DNA from 3 places in the Enterobacter sp. CP102 genome. Region 3 is predicted to be linked to each of the others. Evidence: riboswitches for the same ligand, from Rfam matches in the RefSeq annotation. Region 3 holds a riboswitch; each other region holds the start of a gene.
The links. A riboswitch is a leader RNA that binds a small molecule or an ion and turns the genes downstream of it on or off. The one in region 3 is predicted to bind thiamine pyrophosphate.

Region 1 (6,499 bases), 2.3 Mb from region 3:
GCAATGGCGTTGACGGTGTAAAACAGGCCAACCCAGAATGGCTGCGCCCCGACTTCGCGGCTGAGGAACAGGCTGAGCGTAGGCGCCTGGAGCGCCCCCGCCACACCCATCATAAAAGCCACCAGCATAAATGCGGCATACACGCCGTTCAGGCGTCGCCCCATCGTCATCAACCAGAGCATACGAAATCCTTGTGAAAGCGGTTTAAATTGGGTGAAATAGTAAACGAAAAAAGCCAGCAAAAACATTTTGCTGGCGGGTGATTAGCACCAATACTCAGTCACACATGATCGAGGCGAGTTAGCGAGAAGAGGTCGATTTCGTAACGTCCCACTGCATCAATTCTTCCAAAATTTTCAGCCGTTGCTCTGCACACTGGCGGGCCAGCCAGGACACTCCCTTTGTCGCTGAAAAATACTGCTGATAAAACTGACGTGCGGTAGACCTCTTCATAATTTACCTCCTCGCTTCATCGGGAAGAATTATTGGCTTAATATAGGGATAAATAAATTGCTGATTTTTTGTCAGGAGTTCCCCTTTTATGCCTTCTGGTCGTCTGCAACAACAATTTATCCGCCTCTGGCAATGCTGCGAAGGGCAATCCCAGGACACCACGCTGAATGAGCTGGCCGATTTACTGAACTGCTCTCGCCGCCATATGCGTACCCTGCTCAACACCATGCAGCAGCAGGGCTGGCTAAACTGGGAAGCAGAGGCCGGGCGCGGTAAACGTTCACGTCTGACCTTCCTCTACACCGGCCTTGCGCTGCAACAACAACGCGCGGAAGACCTGCTGGAGCAGGACCGAATCGATCAGCTGGTGCAACTGGTGGGCGACAAGGCAGCCGTACGTCAGATGCTGGTGTCACATCTCGGGCGGAGCTTTCGCCAGGGGCGGCATATTCTGCGGGTACTCTACTATCGGCCAATGAAAAATCTGTTACCCGGTACGGCGTTACGGCGTTCAGAAACCCACATGGCGCGACAAATCTTCAGCGGCCTGACGCGCATAAATGAGGAAAACGGGGAACTGGAAGCGGATATCGCTCACCACTGGCAGCAACTCTCCCCCCTCCACTGGCGCTTTTTTTTACGCCCCGGCATCCATTTCCACCACGGTCGTGAGCTGGAAATGGCCGATGTCATCGCGTCGCTGGAACGCGCCCGTAAGCTTCCGCTCTACTCACACATCATCCACATCCATTCGCCGACCGCCTGGACGCTGGATATTGAGCTGTCGCAGCCAGACAAATGGCTTCCCTGGCTTCTGGGCTATGTGCCGTCGATGATCTTGCCTGGCGAATGGAGTTCCCTGAATAATTTTGCCAGCCAGCCGATTGGTACCGGGCCTTACGCCGTTTCACGCAATAATAATAACCAGCTTAAGATCCGCGCTTTTGATGACTATTTTGGTTACCGGGCGCTGATCGACGAAGTGAACGTCTGGGTATTGCCAGATATCAGCGAAGAGCTCAGCGTCGGCCTGACGCTCGAAGGCCCCACCACAGGTGAGAAAGCGGTCGAAAGCCGTCTTGAAGAGGGCTGCTACTATCTGCTGTTTGATAGCCGCACCCATCGCGGAGCCAATCAGGAAGTTCGTCAGTGGATAAGCCATGTGCTTGCCCCTTCCAACCTGATTTACCACGCGGAAGAGCAGTATCAGACCTACTGGTTCCCGGCGTATGGGCTGTTGCCACGCTGGCACCATGCGCGCCCGGTGCAATGCGAAAAACCCGCCGGGCTGGAGTCCATCACCCTGACCTTCTATCGCGAACACGTAGAGCATCGCTTTATTGCCCGAATCATGACGAAACTGCTGGCAGCCGTAGGGGTGACGCTGGAGATCCAGGAAGTTGATTATGATGAGTGGCACCGCGGCGATGCGGTGAGCGACATCTGGCTGAACAGCGCAAACTTCACCCTGCCGCTCGATTTCTCGCTCTTTTCGCACCTGTATGAGGTGCCGTTGATCCAGCACTGTATCGACCGGGACTGGCAGCAAGACGCCGCCCAGTGGCGCGCAGGTGAGATGAATCTGGCCTCGTGGTGCCAGCAATTACTGGCGCAGCAGAACATCGTGCCGTTGATCCACCACTGGCTGATGATTCAGGGGCAGCGCAGTATGCGCGGCTTACGCATGAACACGCTGGGCTGGTTTGACTTTAAATCAGCGTGGTTTGCGCCCCCTGAGCCATAACACTTTCGTAATATTCACCAAATCATTACAATACCGCCGTTCTCAACGGGGTGCTGCATCACTGATGTGCGCTGAGATAATACCCGTCGAACCTGATCCGGATAACGCCGGCGAAGGGATTTGAGGCTGTCGCTCAAAATCCTTTGCCACTCAACTATGAGGTGCAAAGTGGTAAAAAAAGTTCTTCCTCTGCTGGTGCTGTTTGCACTGCCTGCTGCTGCTAAGCCTGTTCTGACAGTCTACACCTACGACTCTTTCTCGGCCGACTGGGGCCCGGGCCCAGTGGTAAAAAAAGCCTTTGAAGCCGACTGTAACTGCGAGCTGAAATTTGTCGCGCTGGAAGATGGCGTTTCGCTGCTTAACCGTCTGCGTATGGAAGGGAAAAACAGCAAAGCCGACGTGGTGCTTGGCCTTGATAACAACCTGCTGGACGCCGCCACGCAAACGAAGCTGTTTGCCAAAAGCGGCGTAGCAACCGATGCCGTCAGCGTCCCTGGCGGCTGGAAAAACGACACCTTCGTTCCCTTTGATTACGGCTACTTTGCCTTTGTTTATGACAAAAACAAGCTGAAGAACCCGCCAAAAAGCCTGAAAGAGCTGGTTGAAAGCGATCAGAAATGGCGCGTGATTTACGAAGATCCGCGCACCAGTACCCCGGGTCTTGGCCTGCTGCTGTGGATGCAAAAAGTCTATGGCGATAAAGCACCGGAAGCCTGGCAGAAACTGGCCGCGAAAACCGTCACCGTCACGAAGGGCTGGAGTGAAGCCTATGGTCTGTTCCTGAAAGGGGAAAGCGACCTGGTGCTGAGCTATACCACCTCTCCGGCTTACCACATTATTGCCGAGAAGAAAGACAATTACGCGGCAGCAAACTTTGCTGAAGGCCACTACTTGCAGGTGGAAGTGGCAGCACGTACCGCCGCCAGCAAGCAGCCAGAACTGGCAGAGAAGTTCCTGAAATTTATGGTTTCTCCTGCGTTCCAGAATGCTATCCCGACAGGCAACTGGATGTATCCGGTCACCAGCGTTGCGCTACCGGCAGGTTTTGATCAGCTTTCTAAACCGCAAACCTCACTGGAGTTTACGCCGCAGCAGGTTGCTGCACAGCGTGCAGCATGGGTAAGTGAATGGCAACGCGCCGTCAGCCGTTAATTGCAGGCTGGTTACTCCCCGGGCTGCTCGCCGCCATCCTGATGGTTGCGGTAAGTCTGGGGGCATTTCTTGCGTTATGGTTAAACGCGCCAGAGAGCGATCTGCTCTCTCTCTGGCACGATAGCTATCTCTGGCACATCATTCGTTTCTCTTTCTGGCAGGCGTTTCTCTCGGCGTTATTATCGGTTATTCCCGCCATTTTTCTGGCACGAGCACTTTACCGAAGACGATTTCCCGGCAGACAGGCATTGCTGCGACTGTGCGCCATGACGCTGATCCTGCCCGTGCTGGTCGCCGTTTTCGGTATTCTCAGCGTCTATGGCCGTCAGGGCTGGCTGGCCTCGCTCTTTACCCTGCTGGGCCTGGAGTGGACCTTCTCCCCATATGGGCTGAAAGGCATTCTGCTGGCGCACATCTTTTTCAATATGCCGATGGCCACGCGACTCTTTTTACAGGCGCTGGAAAGCATCCCCGGTGAGCAACGCCAGCTTGCCGCCCAGTTGGATATGCGCGGGTGGTCGTTCTTCCGTTTCGTTGAATGGCCCTGGCTGCGTCGGCAAATTCCCCCGGTAGCTGCCCTGATCTTTATGCTCTGTTTTGCCAGCTTCGCGACCGTGCTCTCGCTTGGCGGCGGCCCACAGGCCACCACGATTGAGCTGGCTATCTATCAGGCCCTGAGCTACGACTACGATCCCGGGCGCGCGGCGCTACTGGCGATCGTACAGATGCTCTGCTGCCTGGTACTGGTATTACTGAGCCAGCGTCTGAGCAAAGCCATCCCGCCTGGGGCGAATCAGATTCCAGGCTGGCGCGATCCGCAGGATAGCCTGCGCAGCCGCCTCACCGATTTCACGCTGATTGCGCTGGCGCTTTTGCTTCTGCTGCCGCCACTTCTGGCGGTGGTGGTGGATGGCCTGAACCTGAATATTCTGGCCGTATTACAACAGCCGGTGCTCTGGCAGGCGACATTTACCTCATTACGAATCGCGCTGGCGGCGGGGCTGTTGTGCGTTATCCTGACCATGATGTTGCTCTGGAGTAGCCGCGAACTTTATGCCCGACAGGCACGCAAAGCCGGACAAGCCCTGGAACTGACAGGAATGCTGATTCTGGCAATGCCAGGTATTGTGCTGGCTACAGGTTTCTTTTTACTCTTCAACACCACCGTGGGCCTGCCCGAAAGCGCAGACGGCATTGTGATTTTCACCAACGCGCTGATGGCTATTCCCTACGCACTCAAAGTGCTGGAAAACCCCATGCGCGATATCAACAGCCGCTACAGTTTGTTGTGTCAGTCGCTGGGAATGCAGGGCTGGCAGCGCCTGAAGGTTGTAGAACTCCGCGCGCTGAAGCGCCCGCTGGCACAGGCGTTAGCCTTCGCCAGCGTATTATCGATTGGTGATTTTGGCGTTGTAGCGTTATTTGGTAATGATGATTTCCGCACGCTGCCATTCTGGCTGTACCAGCAAATTGGCTCTTATCGCAGTCAGGATGGCGCCGTGACGGCACTGTTACTTCTGCTGCTGTGCTTTGCCTTATTTACCGTTATCGAAAAACTCCCGGGGCGAGATGTTAAAACTGATTGATGTCACCTGGCTTTACCAGCATCTGCCAATGCGTTTCACCCTTTCCGCACAACAGGGTGAGATGATTGCCGTTCTTGGCCCAAGCGGAGCCGGAAAGAGCACGTTGCTTAATCTGGTTGCCGGTTTTCTGCAACCGGCAAGCGGGTCGATTCTCATTGAAGGTCAGGATCATACCCACACGCCACCGGCACGACGCCCGGTGTCGATGCTGTTTCAGGAAAATAACCTGTTTACCCACCTGACGGTGTGGCAAAACATCGCGCTGGGAATGAACCCGGGGCTAAAACTCAACGCCGCGCAGCGGCAGAAACTGGACTCCATCGCCGTGCAGATGGGGCTAACAGCGTTTATTGACAGGCTGCCGGGTGAACTGTCTGGCGGCCAGCGCCAGCGCGTTGCCCTGGCCCGCTGCCTGGTACGCGAGCAGCCGGTGCTGCTGCTTGATGAACCATTTTCCGCACTCGACCCGGCGCTGCGCCAGGAGATGCTCGCCCTGGTGCAGGACGTCTGCAAGCACCAGCAGCTCACCATGCTGATGGTTTCCCACAGCATTGAAGATGCCGCGCGTATTGCGCCGCGATCGGTGGTGATCGCGGAGGGACGTATTATGTGGGATGGTGAAACAGAAGAACTGGTAAACGGAAAAGTCACCGCTTCTGAACTACTGGGAATAAAACCGTAGGCCGGGCAAACGCAGTGCCGCCCGGCAGTTAGCGGCTCACCACTTTCAGCAGAATCTCTGCATAGACCGGCATCAGCGGATGGCGAATCAGCGCGACCAGCGCCACAACCGCGATGCCGAGCATCAGAGGAGACAGCCAGATTAGCCGCTGGCGAGGAAGGTAGTGCGTCAGACGATCCACTCCCGCTTTAGCGCTACGCCACAGGCGCCAGCACAGCCAAACCGCCAGCCACAGCAGCAGCGCCGTTGCCAGCAACAGCCATTTGAATTGCCCGCTTTGCATATCGGCAGGAATATCAATCGCCGCGCCGGCCAGGATCCCCGGCAGGAAGTAGAACGGCGGCCAGAACACGCAGCCGATAATATTCGGCACCACGAATTTGGTCACGGGAAGATCCAGCATCCCGGCTACCATCGGCACGATCGGACGGGTTGGCCCGACAAAGCGCCCGACCAGAATGGTGAACATACTGTGCTGATGCAGCGCGTGTTCGGTCTTATCCAGCAGCGCTTTATTCTTTTTCATGAACGACCAGCGATGCAGCGGCTTCTTAAAGCGCCAGCCCAGCCAGAAAGAGATCCAGTCCCCGAGCAAGCACCCCACAATCCCGGCCAGCCACGCCTGCCAGAAGTTGACCTCTCCGCTGCCGATTAACGCGCCAAGCCCCGCCATCATCACGGTGCCAGGTAAAATCAGCCCGACAAGCGCCAGCGATTCCAGGAACGCCACCAGCGCAACGGCGATGAGCGAATACATAACGGACTGGGTAATAAAATGTTCCAGCAATGCCTGCATAACTATTCCGGTCAGAAAACGAAGCAGGGATTCTGCAAAGAGCCCCTCATCACGTCAAGACAACAATTGTCTGAATAGTTTACTGG
Region 2 (6,499 bases), 2.0 Mb from region 3:
TTTGTGCATGTAATAGAGCGAGAATTGCTGATAATCACGCCCGGTCAGCACACCGCCCCAGGTATCGAAAATCATCACCGACTGCGCACCCGCTTTAATTTGAGCGTTCAGATACAGCGTGACGCTCTTCGCCAGCTTGTCGAGCAGCGCGTGCAGCGCCAGCGGCTCGGCATACATCATCTTTTTGATTACGGTAAAGGCTTTGCTGCTGCCACCTTCAACCATGTAAGTCGCCAGCGTCCACGGGCTGCCAGAGAAGCCAATCAGCGGCACTTCGCCTTTCAGCTCACGGCGGATAGTGCGTACCGCATTCATCACGTAGCCCAGCTCACCCTCAGGGTCAGGGATCGGCAGCTTATCGACGTCGGCTTTGCTCTTAATCGGAGAGGTGAAACGCGGGCCTTCGCCGGTTTCGAAATACAGCCCAAGCCCCATGGCATCAGGGATAGTCAGAATGTCCGAAAAGAGGATCGCTGCATCCAGTGGATAACGTCGCAGCGGCTGGAGCGTCACTTCACACGCCAGTTCCGCGTTTTTGCACAGCGACATAAAATCCCCCGCCTGGGCACGGGTGGCTTTGTACTCCGGGAGATAGCGGCCAGCCTGGCGCATCATCCACACCGGAGTGACATCAACGGGCTGGCGCAGCAGCGCACGCAGATAACGATCGTTCTTCAGTTCGGTCATTTTTGCAGTTCCTTAAGCGTCATGGCCTCAGTGTAACATGTCACTCAGCATCAGCCCGACACATTGCGACGGTATCTTCAATCAGCCGGCGCGCCACGGTGCCCGGCGGCGGTAACAGCGGTAAATCGTCGTAACGATACCAGTTCGCCTCCAGCAGCTCTTTCTGGTCGATAACAATCTCGCCGCTGTCGTATTCGGCCATAAAGGCGGTCATCAGTGATTGCGGGAACGGCCACGGTTGTGAAGTAACATAGCGCAGGTTTTTCACCTTAATGCCGCTCTCTTCCATAACCTCCCGTGCCACAGCCTGCTCCAGCGTCTCACCCACTTCAACGAATCCGGCTAACACGGTATGCACACCATTGCGATGACGGGTGTGTTGCGCCAGCAGGATAGAGTCTTCCCGGCGAATAGCAACGATGATGCACGGCGCGATTTGCGGGTAGTAGCGTTCCCGGCAGTGGCTGCACAGCATCGCCCATTCGGTTTTGCTCGGATGCATGGTATGGCCGCAATAGCCGCAGTATTTATGCGAGCGGTAAAACTCCGCCAGCTGCACACCGCGGCCAGCCAGCTGGAACAGCCCAACATCAAGATCGAGTACCTGACGAACCGATCCCATATCCTGACGGCGAGCCTGCAGGATCATCCACACCGGATCGCCCTGCCACTCGCCGATCCTCAGTGCAGGCTGGCCCACAAGATCGAATTTTTCTGCCGCGCCATAGGGTAATTCCCCAGCGGGCAACCATAATTTTTGTTCGTGACAGACTAACCACCAACCGAGATCTGATTTTTCAATAATACGATCCATATCTATTGCACTACCTTCGCTTCACTGACATGTTGTTAGCATCGTGGTTACATTTTGGATAAGCAGATTCAATTCTAAACCTTGTGGAGTCGAACATGTTAAACCAGCTGGAAAGCCTGACAGAGCGCGTTGGAGGAAGTAACAAACTGGTGGATCGCTGGCTACATGTACGCAAGCATCTGCTCGTGGCTTATTACAATCTGGTCGGCATTAAGCCTGGCAAAGAATCGTACATGCGCCTCAACGAAAAAGCGCTGGATGATTTTTGTCAGGGCCTGGTCGACTATCTGTCCGACGGCCATTTCAATATTTATGAACGCATTATCCGCGAAATGGAAGGGACAACGCCGTATTTAGCGGCCAGCAAACTCTATCCGCTGCTGGAAGCCAACACCCAGCAGATCATGGACTACTACGATTCCACGCTTGAGAACGCTATCGATCACGATAACTATCTTGAGTTCCAGCGGGCGCTGTCCGATCTTGGCGAGGCTCTGGAAGAGCGATTCACGCTGGAAGACAAGCTGATCGCCCTGGCGCTGGATAATGATTTGAACATCAGCAACGAAGAGAACGTCGCGCGCCCTGCTTGAGTTCTTAATCGTTAACGAGTAGTTTACAAACATTCGCCCCTCTCACGAGGGGGATTTTTCTTGTCGGAGTGCCCAGCGTTTGCAAAAACGCGGGCTGAGACCGTTAATTCGGGATCCGCGGAACCTGATCAGGCTAATACCTGCGAAGGGAACAAGAGTCACACTGCTGTTGTATCGCCCCCGGGCGATCTCCTCTTGCTTCATCCGTCGTCTGACAAGCCATGTCCTTCACTTTTGGAATGAGCTATGTCTACCACTAAACTGACCCGTCGCGAACAACGCGCACAAGCACAACACTTCATCGACACCCTGGAAGGCACCGCTTTCCCGAACTCAAAACGCATTTACATTACCGGCTCTCAGGCGGATATTCGCGTCCCGATGCGTGAAATCCAGCTTAGCCCAACGCTGATTGGTGGCAGCAAAGAAGATCCGCAGTTTGAAGATAACGAAGCGATCCCGGTGTATGACACCTCTGGCCCGTATGGCGACCCTGAGATTGCGATCAACGTTCAGCACGGTCTGGCAAAGCTGCGTCAGCCGTGGATTGACGCCCGTAATGACAGCGAAGAACTCAACGAGCAAAGCTCCGCGTATACCAAAGAGCGCCTGGCCGACGACGGCCTGGACGAGCTGCGTTTCGCCGGCCTGCTGACCCCGAAACGCGCCACTGCGGGCAAATGCGTAACCCAGCTGCACTATGCCCGCCGGGGTATCGTCACACCGGAAATGGAGTTCATCGCCATCCGCGAAAATATGGGCCGTGAACGTATTCGTGGTGAAGTGTTGCGCCATCAGCATCCTGGGGAAGGTTTCGGTGCGCGTCTGCCGGAAAACATCACCCCGGAATTTGTGCGTGACGAAGTGGCCGCCGGGCGCGCCATTATCCCTGCGAACATCAACCACCCTGAATCCGAGCCAATGATCATCGGGCGTAACTTCCTGGTGAAGGTCAACGCCAACATTGGTAACTCGGCGGTGACCTCTTCCATCGAAGAAGAGGTGGAAAAACTGGTCTGGTCTACCCGCTGGGGCGCAGACACGGTGATGGACCTCTCAACCGGGCGTTACATCCACGAAACCCGCGAGTGGATCCTGCGTAACAGCCCGGTGCCGATTGGTACGGTGCCCATTTATCAGGCGCTGGAAAAAGTAAACGGCATCGCCGAGAACCTCACCTGGGAAGCTTTCCGCGATACGCTGCTGGAGCAGGCTGAACAGGGTGTGGACTATTTCACCATCCACGCCGGTGTGCTGCTGCGCTACGTGCCGATGACAGCCAAACGCCTGACCGGGATTGTCTCGCGCGGCGGTTCAATCATGGCCAAATGGTGCCTGTCGCACCATCAGGAAAACTTCCTGTATCAGCACTTCCGCGAGATTTGCGAAATCTGCGCGGCCTACGACGTTTCGCTCTCGCTGGGCGATGGCCTGCGCCCGGGCTCGATTCAGGATGCCAACGACGAAGCGCAGTTTGCCGAACTGCACACGCTGGGCGAACTGACCAAAATTGCCTGGGAGTATGACGTGCAGGTGATGATTGAAGGCCCGGGGCATGTGCCTATGCAGATGATCCGTCGCAACATGACCGAAGAGCTGGAGCACTGCCACGAAGCGCCGTTCTACACGCTGGGGCCATTGACCACGGATATCGCGCCAGGCTACGACCACTTTACCTCCGGGATTGGCGCGGCGATGATCGGCTGGTTCGGCTGCGCCATGCTCTGTTACGTCACGCCGAAAGAACACCTCGGCCTGCCGAACAAAGAAGATGTCAAACAGGGTCTGATCACCTACAAAATTGCCGCCCACGCCGCGGATCTGGCGAAAGGCCATCCGGGCGCGCAAATCCGTGATAACGCCATGTCGAAAGCACGCTTTGAATTCCGCTGGGAAGATCAGTTCAACCTGGCGCTCGACCCGTTCACCGCCCGCGCCTACCACGACGAAACCCTGCCGCAGGAATCCGGCAAAGTGGCGCACTTCTGCTCCATGTGCGGACCGAAATTCTGCTCCATGAAAATCACCCAGGAAGTGCGTGATTACGCGGCGTCACAGGCTATTGAAGTGGGTATGGCGGACATGTCTGATAACTTCCGCGCAAAAGGCGGCGAAATCTACCTCAAAAAAGAGGAGGCGTAATGTATCAGCCCGATTTTCCACCGGTTCCCTTTCGGCTAGGGCTTTACCCGGTAGTGGATAGCGTTGCGTGGATTGCACGCCTGCTGGAGGCAGGCGTTCGCACCATCCAGCTGCGCATCAAAGATAAACGTGATGAAGAGGTGGAGGCCGATGTGGTCGCTGCCATTGAACTGGGGCGTCGTTATGACGCCCGCCTGTTTATCAACGACTACTGGCGACTGGCTATTAAGCACCAGGCTTACGGCGTGCACCTGGGTCAGGAAGACCTGGAGACAACCGATCTGGACGCTATCCGTAAAGCCGGTCTGCGTTTGGGGGTTTCAACGCACGACGATATGGAGATCGATGTGGCGCTCGCCGCACGCCCGTCTTATATCGCACTTGGCCACGTCTTCCCGACACAGACCAAACAGATGCCTTCAGCACCCCAGGGGCTTGGGCAGCTGGCCGGTCATATTCAGCGACTGACTGATTACCCAACCGTCGCCATCGGCGGTATCAGCCTTGAACGCACCCCCGCCGTGCTCGAAACCGGCGTGGGTAGTATTGCCGTCGTCAGCGCCATTACCCAGGCACCAGACTGGCAGGCGGCAACCGCACAGCTCTTAACGCTGGCAGGAGCAGGTGATGAATGATCGCGACTTTATGCGCTACAGCCGGCAGATCCTGCTGGAAGATATCGCCATCGACGGCCAGAAAAAGCTGCTTGGAAGCCGGGTGCTCGTTGTCGGGCTGGGCGGATTAGGGACGCCCGCCGCGCTGTATCTGGCAGGTGCGGGCGTGGGTACTCTGGTGCTGGCGGATGATGACGATGTTCATCTCAGCAACCTGCAACGCCAGATCCTCTTTACCACCGACGATATTAACCAGCCCAAAGCGCGTATCACCCGGCAGCGGCTGAACCAGCTCAACCCTGATATCGAACTTATCGCCCTGCAACAGCGTCTGGCGGGTGAAGACCTGCAACGCGAAGTGGCGCTGGCGGATGTGGTGCTGGATTGCACCGACAATATGGCAACCCGCCAGGCCATCAACGTCGCCTGCGTAACACATAACACGCCGCTTATCACCGCCAGTGCGGTCGGCTTCGGTGGGCAAATGATGGTGCTCACGCCGCCCTGGGCGCAGGGCTGCTATCGCTGCCTGTGGCCGGATGATGCAGAGCCGGAACGCAACTGCCGCACGGCGGGCATTCTTGGCCCGGTGGTAGGCATCATGGGGACATTGCAGGCGCTGGAGGCCATTAAGTTACTCAGCGATATGGAGACGGAGCGCAATACGCTGCGGCTGTTTGACGCCCGCTCGGGCGGCTGGCGGCATCTGGCGTTACACCGCGCAAGCCAATGCTCGGTGTGTGGAGGCCAGAATGCGCATTCTGTTTAATGACGAACCGCTGAAGTGCGACGACGGGCTGACCATCGCCGCGCTGCTCGAAAAATTGCGTCAACTGAAGCCGGGAACAGCCCTGGCACTTAATCAACAGATCCTGCCGCGCGAGCAGTGGGAGCATCAGCAGGTGCGCGACGGCGACAACATCCTGCTGTTTCAGGTTATCGCAGGGGGTTGAGATGTTACGTATTGCCGATAAAACCTTTGATTCACACCTCTTTACCGGAACCGGGAAATTCGCGTCACCGCAGCTGATGGTCGATGCCATCCGGGAGAGCGGTAGCCAGCTGGTGACGCTCGCCATGAAGCGCGTTGATCTGCGTAATCACAGCGATGCTATACTCGCGCCACTGCTGGCGGCTGGCGTGACCTTGCTGCCAAACACCTCCGGGGCCAAAACCGCAGAAGAGGCAATTTTTGCCGCCCAGCTGGCACGAGAAGCGCTGGGGACGCACTGGCTGAAACTTGAAATTCATCCTGACGCCCGCTGGCTGCTGCCCGATCCCATCGAAACCCTGAAAGCGGCCGAAAAGCTGGTCCAGTTGGGTTTTACCGTTCTGCCCTACTGCGGGGCCGATCCGGTACTGTGCAAACGACTGGAAGAAGTGGGCTGCGCCGCCGTGATGCCGCTGGGTGCGCCTATTGGCTCCAATCAGGGGCTGGAAACTCGCGCCATGCTGGAGATCATCATCGAGCAGGCAACCGTGCCGGTGGTGGTTGACGCCGGAATTGGCGTTCCCAGCCACGCCGCGCAGGCGCTGGAAATGGGGGCTGATGCCGTCCTGGTCAACACCGCAATTGCGGTGGCAGACGACCCCGTAATGATGGCGCGGGCGTTTCGTCTGGCGGTGGACGCAGGCGTGCTGGCACGTCA
Region 3 (6,499 bases):
CCCGCCACCCGTCTTGAACACTTTGTCGAACAGGTAGCGCTGGCCTCCAGCCCCACGCATAAATCTGACCTCGCGATTGCCGGGGCGGTGGTGATTGCCTGGGCGATTTCACGCGCCATCGACGGCGAGCGCTGGCAGAACATCGTTGATGCCCTGCCCGGTATCGCCCGTTACGCTCAGGAAGCGAAGCCCACCACATTCAGCGCTTCTCTGGCCGCGCGTATCGAACTGGCACTACACACCGTGCGTAATGCAAAAGGGATCGAATCCGCCAGCGAGCAGGTTTATCAACTCGTCGGTGCAGGCACCAGTACCATTGAATCGGTTCCGGCTGCCATTGCGATGGTTGAACTGGCAGGAACCGATCCGAATCGCTGCGCCATTTTATGTGCCAACCTGGGCGGTGATACTGACACCATCGGGGCGATGGCAACGGCCATCTGCGGCGCGCTGCATGGCGTGCAGGCGATTGATCCGGCGCTTAAGGATGAACTCGATGCCGTTAACCAGCTCGACTTTGGTCATTACTGCGCAAAATTACTGCACTACCGGGAGCAAAGGGAGGGCGTATGACGTCAGATTTTGCCCGTCACCTTGAGACATTACAGGCTACACGCCCGGTAACGGTGCTGGGTGCGGCAGTGATTGACGTCATTGCTGATGCCTACGCCCTGCCGTGGCGCGGGTGTGATATCGAGCTCAAACAGCAGGGCGTGAACATTGGTGGCTGTGCGCTGAACATTGCCATTGCGCTGAAACGGCTTGGCATTACCGCGCAAAACGCATTGCCCGTCGGCCACGGCGTATGGGCGGACATCATCCGTAACGCAATGGCAAAACAGGATCTGCACAGTGCGGTGGAAGCCGAAACGGGCGACAACGGCTGGTGTCTGGCGCTGGTCGAGCCTGACGGGGAACGCACGTTTATGTCGTTCAGCGGCGTGGAAAACCAGTGGCAACAACCCTGGCTGGATGCGCTCGACGTACCGCCCGCAAGCCTGGTGTATTTATCCGGCTACCAGCTGGCGTCACCCTGCGGCGAGCTGCTCACGACATGGCTGGAAGGTCTGCACAACGTGACGGCGTTTATCGACTTTGGCCCGCGCATTGCCGATATCCCCGATACGCTGATGGCGCGCATTATGGCGTGTCAGCCTATTGTGTCGCTTAATCGCCAGGAGGCAGAGATTGCCGCCGAAAGGTTTGGCATGGATCCGGAGTCATTAGGCGCGCACTGGCAAAAGCGGTTCGCCTCTGCGCTGATCGTGCGTCACGATAAAGACGGCGCAGGGTATTTTAACGGGGACGATAGCGGGTATGTTCCGGCCTTCCCTGCCACGGTGGTGGACACCATCGGCGCAGGCGATAGCCATGCGGGCGGTACGCTTGCCGGGCTGGCGGCGGGATGGAGCCTGGCCGATGCGGTGCAGCTTGGCAACGCGGTCGCAGCGTGGGTGGTCAGCCATCGGGGCGGTGATTGCGCCCCTACGCGGGACGCGTTACTCCTCGCACACAAAGACGTATAGATCGCTTCGGCAATAGCTGATGCTGTACTCAATGGGCCGGTGTTGTTGGTCAAGCGCAACCTGCTTTATCACCAGCACCGGTATTTTATCGTCCATTTTGATATGTGCCTGAAATTCGCTGTCCGGCATCCGGGCGCTGACGCGGGAACGGGTGCGCTGCGGGAAAATATTCTGGCTGCGGAAATAATCGTACAGCGAAATACCAATCGCATCCGGGTCGTGAATTAATCCTGCCGGAACCCAGGACTCCTCAATCGACACGGCGTCATCATCCACGTAACGAATACGCTTAAGTAAGAAGACATCGCTTTGCGGCGCAAGTGACAGCTGGCTGGCGACCTCTTCCGGACATTTCACCACTCGCTTATTGACCCACAGCGTATTGGGCTTTTTCCCGCGTAACACCACCTGCTGAGAAAATCCGCGCGCCTCTTTGAGGGAATATTCAAAGATATTATTAATTTGCGTGCCGTAACCCCGGGCGCGCGTGACCACGCCCTCTTCTTCCAGCGCTTGCATCGCCTTACGCACAGTGATGCGCGACACCCCGGTCAGCTGGCTCAGATCGCGTTCGCCCGGCAAAATATTCCCGTGCTCCAGCACGCCGCTGCGCACGGCATTTTTGACCGTTTCGGCAAACTTAAGGTACAGCGGCGTGTTGTCCGGCGCGGCGATCCGTTCGTTAAGCTGCTCGATTAACCGGGTATGCGCTTGTTCCATCTGTGTTTTCTCAGGCGTGGTGTTTACTGCCAGTATACGGCTTACCACCATGCATGAAAATGATGAACCGGCCCAATACCGTGACCCACTTCCAGAGTATCGGCTTTTGCCAGCGCCGCAGAGAGCCAGGTTTTGGCTTCCTGCACCGTATCTGCCCAGGAATTATGTCGCGGGCGCAGCGCCGCCAGCGCCGCCGAGAGCGTACAGCCCGTACCGTGCGTGTTTTTGGTCTGCACCCGCGGCGCGGTAAAACGCATTTCCCCGTCGCGGGTAAAGAGCCAGTCCGGGCTTTCAACATCATCGAGATGGCCGCCTTTCATCAGTACCGCGCCGCAGCCCATGGCCAGCAGCGCGCTGCCCTGCTCTTTCATTTCGCGTTCATTACGCGCGTGCGGCGCATCCAGCAGCGCTGCGGCTTCTGGCAGGTTTGGCGTGATCAGCGCCACCTGCGGCAGCAGTTTTTGTCGCAGCGTCTCGACAGCAGAAACAGGCAGCAACGGATCGCCGCTTTTGGCCAGCATCACGGTATCAAGCACCACGTTTTGTATCTGGTAACGTTTAAGCCGCTCAGCCACCGCTTCAACAATATCTGTCTCCGCCAGCATCCCGATTTTTGTGGTGTCGATGCGCACATCGCTGAACACCGAGTCCAGCTGTGCTGCGACAAAATCAGGCTCAATGCGATAAACCGACTGCACGCCACGCGTGTTTTGCGCCACCAGAGCAGTGATCACCGAGCAGCCATAGGCCCCCAGCGCCGAGAAGGTTTTCAGATCGGCCTGAATACCCGCGCCGCCGCTTGGGTCAGTGCCGGCAATGGTCAGTGCATTAATCCGCTTCATGCCTGTTCCTCCAGGGTGTAAAGCGCATCGAGAAACGCACTGGCAAAGCTGCCGGGACCGCGGGAATGTTGAATGGCGACCGTTCCTGCGCGCTTCATAAACCCACAGGCTGCTGCCACGTTATCCAGCCGGTCACCCGGCAATGAACAGCTGGCAGCCACCACCGCCGAAAGCGCGCATCCGGTTCCCACAACGCGTGTCATCAGCGGATCACCCCCTGTAACCGTATGGGTTCGCAGCCCGTCAGTGACGTAATCGACTTCCCCTGTGACCGCCACGATGGCGTTGGTCTGTCGCGCCAGCGCCTGCGCCGCGGGCAGTGCGCTTGCGGCCGTATCGGTGGTATCAACGCCACGGCCACCGGCGCTCATTCCGGCAAGCGCCAGAATTTCCGAGGCATTACCGCGAATAGCAGCAGGTTTGAGCGCGAGGATTTGATGGCAAAAACGGGTGCGGAACGTGAGCGCGCCGACCGCAACCGGATCCAGCGTCCAGGGTTTACCTGCGGCAACGGCACTCTCTATCGCCCGGCGCATCGACTGCGCGCGCGGGGCGGTCAGTGTGCCGACATTAATCAGCAGCGCGTCTGCAAAGGCGGCGAACTGTTCAGCTTCTTCCTCTTCAATGACCATCGCCGGAGAGGCGCCAAGCGCCAGCAGCACATTAGCGGTAAAGGTTTGCACGACATCGTTGGTCATGCAGTGCGTGAGCGGGGAACGGGTTCGGAACTGATGTAAAACGTGTAAGTCGAGCAGGTCAGGCTGCATGATTTCGCTCCTGCCTTGCGTGAAGAAGCGATGACCGGGAAGGCATCTGACTTCCCTACGCTGGCATTATCCAGATCAGGTAATACGGGTATTTCTCAGCCTTCACAAAGAAGGGCACCCCGAGTCAAATTACACAAAATGCTGTAACAGGGGCAGACTAAGGTAAGCGACACGTAATAGCAAGCCCTGTCCCTTTCGGCTCCCTCAGTGATACCAACGCTAAACAATCAAATTTTTATCCATTATTTTTTGCTGCAACTATATTTAAATGCATACATTTAATGTTATTGATTTATGAGTAATTAAACGTTCAGCCTGATTTACCCCGCTTGTACGCCACTCACCAATACCCATCAAAAACAACATGTTATGGATGTAGCATTTATATAATCATGGGCTTATCTAATAGTGACAAAGGTGATCTACATCAAAATGGAGACCGTCCTGATATTGGATAGTTGTCCTCCGTTATCAGTGTTGCTACTAAAGAAACACACACTCAAACAGGTTCTACGATAATTTATAATATTTACGACGTTCCTTACTCGTCATATTGATATTAATTCGATGAAATTAATCATATATAGCGCAATAGTGTCTTTATGCCTGGTTGCGACGGGCATTTTTATTGGCGTGATTTATTTTACGCAAATAAACCAGTGCTTATAGCGGCCAGGTAAATAAACGAATTGATTCTGTGTCGTTTTCAATAATCAAGGTCATATAATGAAAAAGTTAGTGATGATAGCCGTGACCCTTTCAACGCTGGCGGGTTGTACAACCCAGGCGGATCGGATGGCGAAATGCGAAGCGCAGGGCATCAGCCGCGATACCTGCTACCTTGCCGAGCAAAACCGGACGGCAGCGGTAAACGCAGCGGCTGAAAAGCAAGCGATGGAGAATGCCGCCGCAGCAGTACAACATGCGCAAGAAGCTAAGGTCCACGATCCCCTGCGTGAAGCGTCGTTTTCCTCGAACGAACTGAATGCCACTCTTTCGAATGGCTTTTTTAGCGCAACGGTAAATGGTAAAAAAGCGACCGTTAAACGCCTGAATGCTAATTTTTATGAAATACATGGTAACGGATTTGTTATATCCATTAGCCTTGATGAGAACGGTATTACGGATGCTTCGTGGAATAAAGCCAAAGGACGCGAGCACGGACTTTTGCAGGTGACACAGAAATAACGAAGCGGAGGAGGCATTAAGCCTCCTTTTCCGGCAAAAAAAGGCACGATTTGTAACACTCTATCCCCGACTTTTACAGTCACGACGAAGTCAGCGTAACATGCTGTTTTTATTAATCAGAATTCACTACTTTCTTTCTCAAAACGAGGATATTCCTCCCCCTGAGCGCCATGTAACAAAACAGTAAACAAATTAACCATTGAGCCCCGTGGCAAAAGGCTCTATATTGGCGGCGTTTTTTCCAGGCCCCCATCTGTTTTTTAACTTTTTATTCAATCGTGGCGCATAACGAAGCTGCGGTTGTAGGAGTGATATGATGACGGATAAAGTCCGTATTGACACCGTAGATGCCCATAAAAGCAACGAAACCTATCTGGCCCGTCAGGCCGAGTTTGAATCTAACGTCAGGAGTTATCCGCGCAAGCTGCCTTTAGCTATCACTAAAGCAGACGGCGTGTGGATCACCGATGCAGATAATAAAGAATACCTTGACTGTTTAGCAGGCGCAGGCACCCTTGCGCTTGGCCATAACCACCCTGATGTGCTGAAAAGCATCCAAAATGTCATTACCAGCGGCTTGCCGTTACATACATTGGATCTGACTACGCCGTTGAAAGACGCGTTCTCCGAATATCTGCTGTCTCTGCTGCCTGGTCAGGGCAAAGAGTATTGCCTGCAGTTCACCGGCCCATCTGGCGCCGATGCTGTTGAAGCAGCACTGAAACTGGCGAAAAAAGTCACCGGCCGTAGCGGTATCATCAGCTTCTCTGGTGGTTACCACGGTATGACCCACGGCGCACTGTCCGTGACCGGCAACCTGTCTCCGAAAGAAGCGGTTGACGGCATGATGCCAGAAGTTCAGTTCATGCCTTACCCGCACCAGTACCGTTGCCCACTGGGTATCGGCGGTGAAGCGGGCGTGAAAGCGCTAACTTACTACTTCGATAACCTGATCAACGATGTAGAAAGCGGCGTGCGCAAACCTGCTGCCGTTATTCTGGAAGCGGTTCAGGGCGAAGGCGGCGTGAACCCGGCTCCGGCTGAGTGGTTGCAGCGCATCCGTAAAGTGACTCAGGAACACGGAATTCTGCTGATCCTCGACGAAGTTCAGGCAGGCTTTGCCCGTACCGGTAAATTCTTCGCCTTCGAACACGCAGGCATCGAGCCAGACATCATCGTGATGTCCAAAGCTGTAGGTGGCGGTCTGCCACTGGCCGTGCTCGGTATCAAAAAGCAGTTCGACGCATGGGCTCCAGGTCACCACACCGGTACTTTCCGCGGCAACCAGCTGGCGATGGCAACCGGTCTGACGACGCTGAAAATCCTCAAAGACCAGAACATCGCGGGCAAAGTGGCTGCGCAAGGCGAATGGCTGAAAGCACAGCTGGCTGAGCTGCAAAAACGTTATCCGGTAATCGGTCACGTTCGTGGTCTGGGCATGATGATCGGTATCGAG

Region 1: another riboswitch for thiamine pyrophosphate. It lies ahead of thiB (thiamine ABC transporter substrate binding subunit); the one in region 3 lies ahead of thiM (hydroxyethylthiazole kinase).
Region 2: another riboswitch for thiamine pyrophosphate. It lies ahead of thiC (phosphomethylpyrimidine synthase ThiC); the one in region 3 lies ahead of thiM (hydroxyethylthiazole kinase).

Annotation. Positions count from the first base shown of each region.
Region 1 is NZ_CP104014.1:739,434-745,932, reverse strand. Features, by position in the region: gene N1249_RS03540 (sugar efflux transporter) at 1-182, opposite strand, end outside; gene sgrT (glucose uptake inhibitor SgrT) at 301-453, opposite strand; gene sgrR (HTH-type transcriptional regulator SgrR) at 542-2,197, shown strand; TPP riboswitch at 2,234-2,334, shown strand; gene thiB (thiamine ABC transporter substrate binding subunit) at 2,366-3,349, shown strand; gene thiP (thiamine/thiamine pyrophosphate ABC transporter permease ThiP) at 3,325-4,935, shown strand; gene thiQ (thiamine ABC transporter ATP-binding protein ThiQ) at 4,919-5,617, shown strand; gene N1249_RS03510 (DedA family protein) at 5,646-6,413, opposite strand.
Region 2 is NZ_CP104014.1:229,169-235,667, reverse strand. Features, by position in the region: gene hemE (uroporphyrinogen decarboxylase) at 1-687, opposite strand, end outside; gene nudC (NAD(+) diphosphatase) at 728-1,501, opposite strand; gene rsd (sigma D regulator) at 1,597-2,094, shown strand; TPP riboswitch at 2,149-2,262, shown strand; gene thiC (phosphomethylpyrimidine synthase ThiC) at 2,341-4,236, shown strand; gene thiE (thiamine phosphate synthase) at 4,236-4,871, shown strand; gene N1249_RS01100 (thiazole biosynthesis adenylyltransferase ThiF) at 4,864-5,619, shown strand; gene thiS (sulfur carrier protein ThiS) at 5,603-5,803, shown strand; gene thiG (thiazole synthase) at 5,805-6,499, shown strand, end outside.
Region 3 is NZ_CP104014.1:3,059,343-3,065,841, forward strand. Features, by position in the region: gene N1249_RS14475 (ADP-ribosylglycohydrolase family protein) at 1-573, shown strand, start outside; gene N1249_RS14480 (PfkB family carbohydrate kinase) at 570-1,526, shown strand; gene N1249_RS14485 (GntR family transcriptional regulator) at 1,500-2,246, opposite strand; gene thiD (bifunctional hydroxymethylpyrimidine kinase/phosphomethylpyrimidine kinase) at 2,288-3,088, opposite strand; gene thiM (hydroxyethylthiazole kinase) at 3,085-3,855, opposite strand; TPP riboswitch at 3,891-3,987, opposite strand; gene N1249_RS14500 (hypothetical protein) at 4,582-5,043, shown strand; gene N1249_RS14505 (diaminobutyrate--2-oxoglutarate transaminase) at 5,357-6,499, shown strand, end outside.